DNA from 2 places in the Alteromonas sp. V450 genome. Region 2 is predicted to be linked to the other one. Evidence: predicted binding sites of a transcription regulator. Region 2 holds the regulator's gene; the other holds the start of a gene.

Region 1 (3,425 bases), 210 kb from region 2:
AAATAAACCCCTTATTAGTAGTGCCAATTCAAACTTTACCGCAATTAGGGATCACTCTTGGTTATGATTCAAGGGAATTCTTCGAGAAGTACAACTAACTCGCTGAATTACTTTTTGCTAACTGTTTAAACGAACAAACTTTTCGGCCAGCTCGTCTAGTGACTCTTTATTGTGCGGGTCGGGCTTAACAACATCAATAGGGCATACCGCTACGCAAGTTGGCGCATCGTAATGCCCCACGCATTCTGTGCAGCGTAACGGGTCTATTTCATACACTTTATTGCCCATGCTTATAGCGGCATTAGGGCATTCAGGTTCGCACATGTCGCAGTTAATGCAGCTATCAAGAATAAGCAGTGCCATAAATTATGCCTCGCTCACGTTTTCGGGTGTTACTGTATTAAGTGCTTTTTGAAACGGATTGCGGGTATCAACGCCTTCATCGAGGTTTCGCAGCAGTAGGGCAAAATTTAAAGACACATCGCTGGGTATCGGTATTCTTACTAGGTGCCCTGAACCTTTAGCATCTGTAATAGAATGGTTCCTCTTATCCAGCATCTCATTTAGAGTAAAGGTAATGTTGCCGCTTGGCGTCATCAACTCGAGTGAGTCACCTACACAGAATTTGTTTTTAACGTTTATAATTGCATAGCCAGACTCTTCACAACGATCAATCACTTCACCAACAAATTGCTGTTTGTCGCTGACTGAGTGGCCATACTCATAGTTCTGATACGCGTGGTGCGCATGGCGACGCAAGAAACCTTCGGTATAACCTCGATGAGCTAAAGTTTCCAATCTTCCCATTAATGCACTATCGAATGGCTTTCCTGCTACCGCGTCGTCAATTGCTTTGCGATAAACTTGTGCTGTTCTAGCGCAGTAGTAATGCGATTTAGTGCGGCCTTCTATTTTTAAACTATGCACGCCCACCTGGGTTAACCTGTCAACATGTTGCACGGCACGCAAATCTTTAGAATTCATAATATAGGTGCCATGTTCGTCTTCAAAAGCGGGCATCAGTTCACCGGGCTTTTCCCTTTCTTCTAACATGAACACTTGCGTACTTGGCGTGCCTTCGCCAAGGGTAGGAGTTACAATTTCAGGCGCTTCACCTGCCTTATCAATCTGAATAGCTTGAACAATTTCACCGGTTTCGTTTTCTTCGCCCGTCTTAACATCGTAAGACCATCTACAAGCATTGGTACAAGTGCCCTGGTTTGGGTCGCGTTTATTCATATATCCAGACAATAAGCAGCGGCCCGAATACGCCATACAAAGCGCACCATGCACAAACACTTCTAACTCCATGTCTGGAACATGTTCACGAATTGTTTCAATTTCTTCCAAAGAGAGCTCTCGAGACAAAATAACGCGCTCAATACCTTGTTTCTGCCAAAACTTCACCGTGGCGTAGTTCACCGCATTGGCCTGTACACTCAAGTGAATAGGCATTTCAGGGAAGGCGTCGCGCACCATCATAATAAGCCCTGGGTCTGACATAATTAACGCATCGGGCTTCATTGCAATTACTGGTGAAATATCTTTCAAGTAGGTACCTAGCTTACTGTTGTGGGGGGCAATGTTGCTGACTACGTAGAACTTTTTACCTAGAGCGTGTGCTTCTTTTATGCCTATCGCTAAGTTCTCAAGGCTAAATTCGTTGTTTCTTACGCGAAGTGAGTAGCGTGGCTGCCCAGCATAAACAGCATCGGCGCCATAGGCAAAAGCGTAGCGCATGTTGCGTAAGCTACCCGCAGGTGCAAGTAGCTCTGGCGCGATTAACATTTGGTTTGGTAATGTTGAATCTGGGTCTTCATGTAGGTTAGAAGAGCTGCGATTAGGTGATAATTTTGAAGTCATAGATAAAAACCGCTACTAGACGCTATAAACAAGGCGGCGGATTTTATAAGCGGTAAAATACCTCTACAACTCAAACAAAGCTTGGTGTTGACCAAGATCAAATAATTTGTTGTCGCTTGTGTTTTTGAACGTTTAAACGGCAATTGAGCAGAGTCAATGCCAGCTGTTTTATCCCATATGGTTGCGTTATCAGTGCATTACCTTCGGTAGTAAAAACCAAGCCCGTTCACAGCTAAATAACAAGCCAAAAGAGCGCACTAAACGATGAATTAACATGGGCAAAACTCACCACATAGGGTAGGCTAGAAATTCACACTAATAAGGACTAACTGCATGCTGCAATTGAACATTTTTCATAAAGCGGCGCGACAAGTAAAAGCATCGGCTAAATCAGCCATTGCGATTACGGTATTATTTGTCGTGTCTACGTCTTCCGCATTGGCTGCACTGCCAAGCATTGGTGAATTCACCAGCGATATGACCAAAAAAGAGGGGTTAATTCCTGTTTACTATGACGATGAAAGCGACAAAGTTTACTTGGCGGTACCAACAGACAACGCCGAATACCTGTTTCAAAGCAGTTTGCCTTATGGTGTAGGCTCAAATGACATTGGCCTTGATCGCGGCCAGTTGGGCGATACGCGCTTAGTCAGCTTTGAAAAATTTGGCAACAAGATTTTATTAAAGCAGCACAACACCAAATACCGCGCGGCCCACGGCAGTGACGCTGAAAAGCAGAGTATTGATGAAGCCTTTGCTGATTCGGTTATTGCCGGTTTTACGCTGGTAGCTAAAAGCGATAGTGCTAGCCTTATCGACTATACACCTTTTCTGTTAAGTGATATTCACGGTATCGGAAACCGTATGGCACGCACCAATCAAGGCAGCTTCAGCGTAGATAAAATGCGAAGCGGTGTGTACTTACCTAAAACTAAAGGCTTTGAAAAAAATACTGAGTTAGAAGCTTTAGTCACTTTTGCAGGTAAAAAGGCGGGCGAATACGTGCAGCAAGTTACGCCCGACCCAGAGAGCGTGTCCGTGCATTTGCATCATTCGTTCGTTGCATTGCCTGATGATAACTACACGCCTAGAGAGTACCACCCATACTCAGGCTACTGGAAATTCAGCTACTTTGACTATTCCACGCCTATTAGTGAACCTACTGAACAGCGTTTTATTACCCGCCATCGTTTACATAAAAAAACGCCGCATGCTGCAATGAGTGAAGCAGTAGAGCCTATTGTGTATTACCTAGACCCAGGTATTCCAGAGCCGGTAATGACCGCGCTTAAAGAAGGAGCGAGCTGGTGGAACCAAGCCTACGAAGCCGCAGGCTATAAAGATGCGTTTCAGGTAAAAGTATTGCCAGAAGGGGCCGACCCAATGGACGTGCGCTACAACGTTATTAACTGGGTGCATCGCGCAACACGGGGGTGGTCGTATGGTTCGTCGGTTGTCGACCCGCGAACGGGCGAAATAATTAAAGGCCATGTCACGTTAGGCTCACTGCGCGTAAGACAAGATTATTTAATTGCCCTTGGCCTAACCAGCCCGTTTAAAGA
Region 2 (3,425 bases):
ACTAAGTTTACATTTCCTTTTAATAGTGACGCATAGTCGTTAGCGATGTGAGTAAGTTTATCGTTGAGAGCTGCGTGCTCGTCATCTTCGCTACCCACGTTTACAGCGGCAATGATTTCACCATTTTCCGGCCAGTCGTGCTCTTTCACCAGCAGCACTGGGCGAGGGCATTTGCGCATTAAATGCCAGTCTGTAGGTGTAAAAATTACAGAAGCAAGGTCATCATGGTTTTTGGTGGCTTTTACTACCAGATCTATATGATGCTTAAGAGCATAATAGATGATTGACTCATACGCGCGATTATTCCATTCAACAACAATGTTAGTTTCATCAAAACCTTGTTCTTTTAGGTGGGATGCCAGCCATTTTGCATGTTCATTCGTGACAGCCTGCCGCATGGACTCGCGTTCGTCGGGGCTTAACATCGTTGTCATATCGTAAGACAAATCGTATACCACCATCATGGCGGTAACCTGTGCACCGGTTTTCGATGCAAGTTCAAAGGCGCGACTTAGTGCTGGTTGGTTATCGCGCTCGGCATCAACAACAGCTAGAATTCGTTTACACTCAATCATAACGTCCCCCTAACGGTGAAGTTCGGTAGCGACTGACAACGTTGCACTGTTTTAAATGTCGCTTTTATTAACTATAAACGACATTAAGAAAAACGTAAGTTGTTTTAGAACAAGAATTTCACAACGTGAAATATGTGTACCTGGCAACGTAAATAAAATAGTGCGTGAGGGAGAGAAAGTTAAAATAATGAACTGGCGTGTGGGGTACAAGCGCGCGTGGCGCGCTGCATATTAACGTAAGGAGTGATTATCCACAGACTACGCTAGGACCATTGAGCGCTTCTAACTTGTTATTTAGCCTGTCAAAATCCAAAATCGAGATGAGTTTGCCATCCACCTTGATGATGCCATCCTTCTGGAAGCGGCTTAAGAGGCGACTTATAGTCTCAATGGTCAACCCTAAATAGTTTCCTATTTCATTACGCGTCATGGTCAAATGAAACTCTCTGTGTGAGAAGCCACGTTCCTCAAATCGCTGAGACAAATGTGAAATAAAATACAGTAAACGCTCTTCTGCAGTTCGCTTGTTTAGAAGCATGATCATGTCGTGATCTTGTTTTATTTCCGCGCTCATGAAACTCAAAATTTGATGGCGAAGTTTTGGAAATTGTACCGACATTTCATCGAGGGTTTCATAGGGAAGTTCACACACCATGGCCGTCTCCAGTGCAGACGTGTAGCTTTGATGTTTATTTTCCCGCAGTGCATCAAAGCCGATGATATCGCCAGGGAAATGAAAACCAGTAATTTGCTCTTCGCCTTCGTTATTTGTAACGAATGACTTAAACGAACCCGTTCTGACAGCGAACAGCGAATGGAATTTGTCGCCAGTATGTATAAGTGTATCACCTTTATGAAGCGGTTTTTTACGCTCAATAATATCGTCAAGAGATTCAATTTCTGTTTTATTCAGCGCCACGGGTAAACACAAGTGACTAAAACTACAGTTTTGACAGTGAATAGAAAATTGGCTTCCTTTGCTCATAATGCACGCTCTCTAAAAGAATACCTCATAATAATACACCCATTTTTAAACGATTGCGCCATGAATAAGATAAGCGGCATATATGGCCATTATTGCTGCAATAATCTGTCTAAAATGATTGTGCTGAAAACTACGCACGATATATTGGCTACCGGCGCTTGCGGCAAGCAACGTAGGTAGTGTACCCAAACCGAAGAAAAACATAATAGCTGCGCCTTCTAGCGCATTACCTGCCGCAAGTGACCAAGTAAGTGTTGAATATACTAAGCCACAAGGTAGCCAACCCCAGATAAACCCATAAGGTATGGCGCTAAAAGGGGTTTTGAACGGCAAAAAACGTTTAGAGAACGGCTGGACTTTGGAGAATAAACCTTTGCCAGCGTTTTCTAACACTGATAATCCTGTCCACCATTTGCCTAAATAGCAGGCTAGTAGCAACAGCATCACGCCGCTGAGTAAAGAGAGGGCGTAGTTTGCTAAGGGGATAAAGTCTGCTGCTATTTTTCCTAGTGTTCCGGTCATCGCGCCAGCGATGGTATAACTCACTATACGCCCCATGTTGTAGGCAAGCGTATAGGGGAGTGCACTTGCATCTTTTGGGGAGACCATTCTCAGTGCGGCAACAATTCCCCCACACATACCCACACAGTGAACGCCACCTGCCAAGCCAATAAGAAAGGCCGAGAAGTAATTAATCCCGTCCATGCGGCGCTTTGTGCTTGTTTGACTTGTTGTCTTGAAGTTGCTTACGCTCTTCTGCTAGTTTTTTCTCTTCTGGCGAGAGGTCGTCATCAAATAGTATGCTGTAGCCTTGACGATCAAGGTCTTCGAACTGGTTGGTTTTCACCGCCCAGAAAAATATCACGATAGCAACAGCAACGATAATGATGGCGATTGGAATTAGTACGTAAATAATACTCATGTTATTTGCTCAATAATCGTGTTGAGTTTGTAACAACGATAATACTGCTCAACGACATACCTACAACCGCCATCCATGGAGAAAGTAACCCAGAGACTGCGAAAGGTAAGATAAGAACATTGTAACCTACCGACCAACCAATGTTTTGACGTATTTTTTGTTTCACTTGATGTGCGGTTTGTATAAGTTCCGGCACAGAAAGCAATTGATCGCCAAGCAATATTACATCGGCAGCAGTTTTAGCCACATCTGTTGCGTTGCCTACAGCTATTGCTACATCTGCACTGGCTAAAACAGGTGCGTCATTGATACCGTCACCCATCATCATTACTTTTGCACCGGTTTGCTGCAAAGTTTTAACCGCTTGGTATTTTTGCTCTGGTGTAAGCCCACCTATAGCTGTTGAAATTGGCAAGGTTTTGGTGAGCACATCAACGTTTTGTTGTGTATCTCCGCTTAAAACAGCCAATTCATGGTTTGTTTTTAACAAATTGAGGGTTTCTTTTGTATCGACACGCAGTGAATCTCGTACCTCAAATGCTGCCATAATACGCCCTTCAACGGTAAGAAAAACGTTAGCTGTGGGATATTGTTCAATAGACGTTATGTAGATGTCGCTCACGCTAAAGGCAGCTGATCCCATGGAGAACATGGTATCGTTAATTTCGCCGCTGATCCCCCCGCCAGGTGTTACGGAAAAATTTGTTACTTTGTGTAATTCGTTTTTGGCGCGTTGGTCACATCCATTGTCACCATTAAACGCCTTGGCGATAGGGTGCTCTGAACGGGATTCTAGCGCACATGCAATTGACAAGGCTTTGTCACTATCAACGCCATCAGCGTACCACGCGTTTGTAATGGTGAACTTGCCTTGAGTTAACGTACCGGTTTTGTCTAGTGCGATGGTGTCAATATCAGTAATTTGTTCAAGTGCATCAGCACG

What was found. The regulator FNR, encoded in region 2, switches genes on or off when oxygen is low (the NO sensors DNR and NnrR bind a similar motif). The targets are predictions, from matches to a motif close to TTGATCTAGATCAA.
Region 1: a site for FNR is predicted at 1,951-1,964, ahead of yegQ (tRNA 5-hydroxyuridine modification protein YegQ). Genes of this name have one in related genera too.

What each region holds. Positions count from the first base shown of each region.
Region 1 is NZ_MODU01000004.1:1,375,019-1,378,443, reverse strand. Features, by position in the region: gene BK026_RS06085 (aminotransferase class I/II-fold pyridoxal phosphate-dependent enzyme) at 1-1, opposite strand, end outside; gene BK026_RS06080 (YfhL family 4Fe-4S dicluster ferredoxin) at 118-363, opposite strand; gene yegQ (tRNA 5-hydroxyuridine modification protein YegQ) at 367-1,788, opposite strand; gene BK026_RS06070 (zinc-dependent metalloprotease) at 2,197-3,425, shown strand, end outside.
Region 2 is NZ_MODU01000004.1:1,167,027-1,170,451, reverse strand. Features, by position in the region: gene uspE (universal stress protein UspE) at 1-575, opposite strand, end outside; gene fnr (fumarate/nitrate reduction transcriptional regulator Fnr) at 823-1,560, opposite strand; gene BK026_RS05060 (sulfite exporter TauE/SafE family protein) at 1,606-2,265, opposite strand; gene ccoS (cbb3-type cytochrome oxidase assembly protein CcoS) at 2,252-2,482, opposite strand; gene BK026_RS05050 (heavy metal translocating P-type ATPase) at 2,484-3,425, opposite strand, start outside.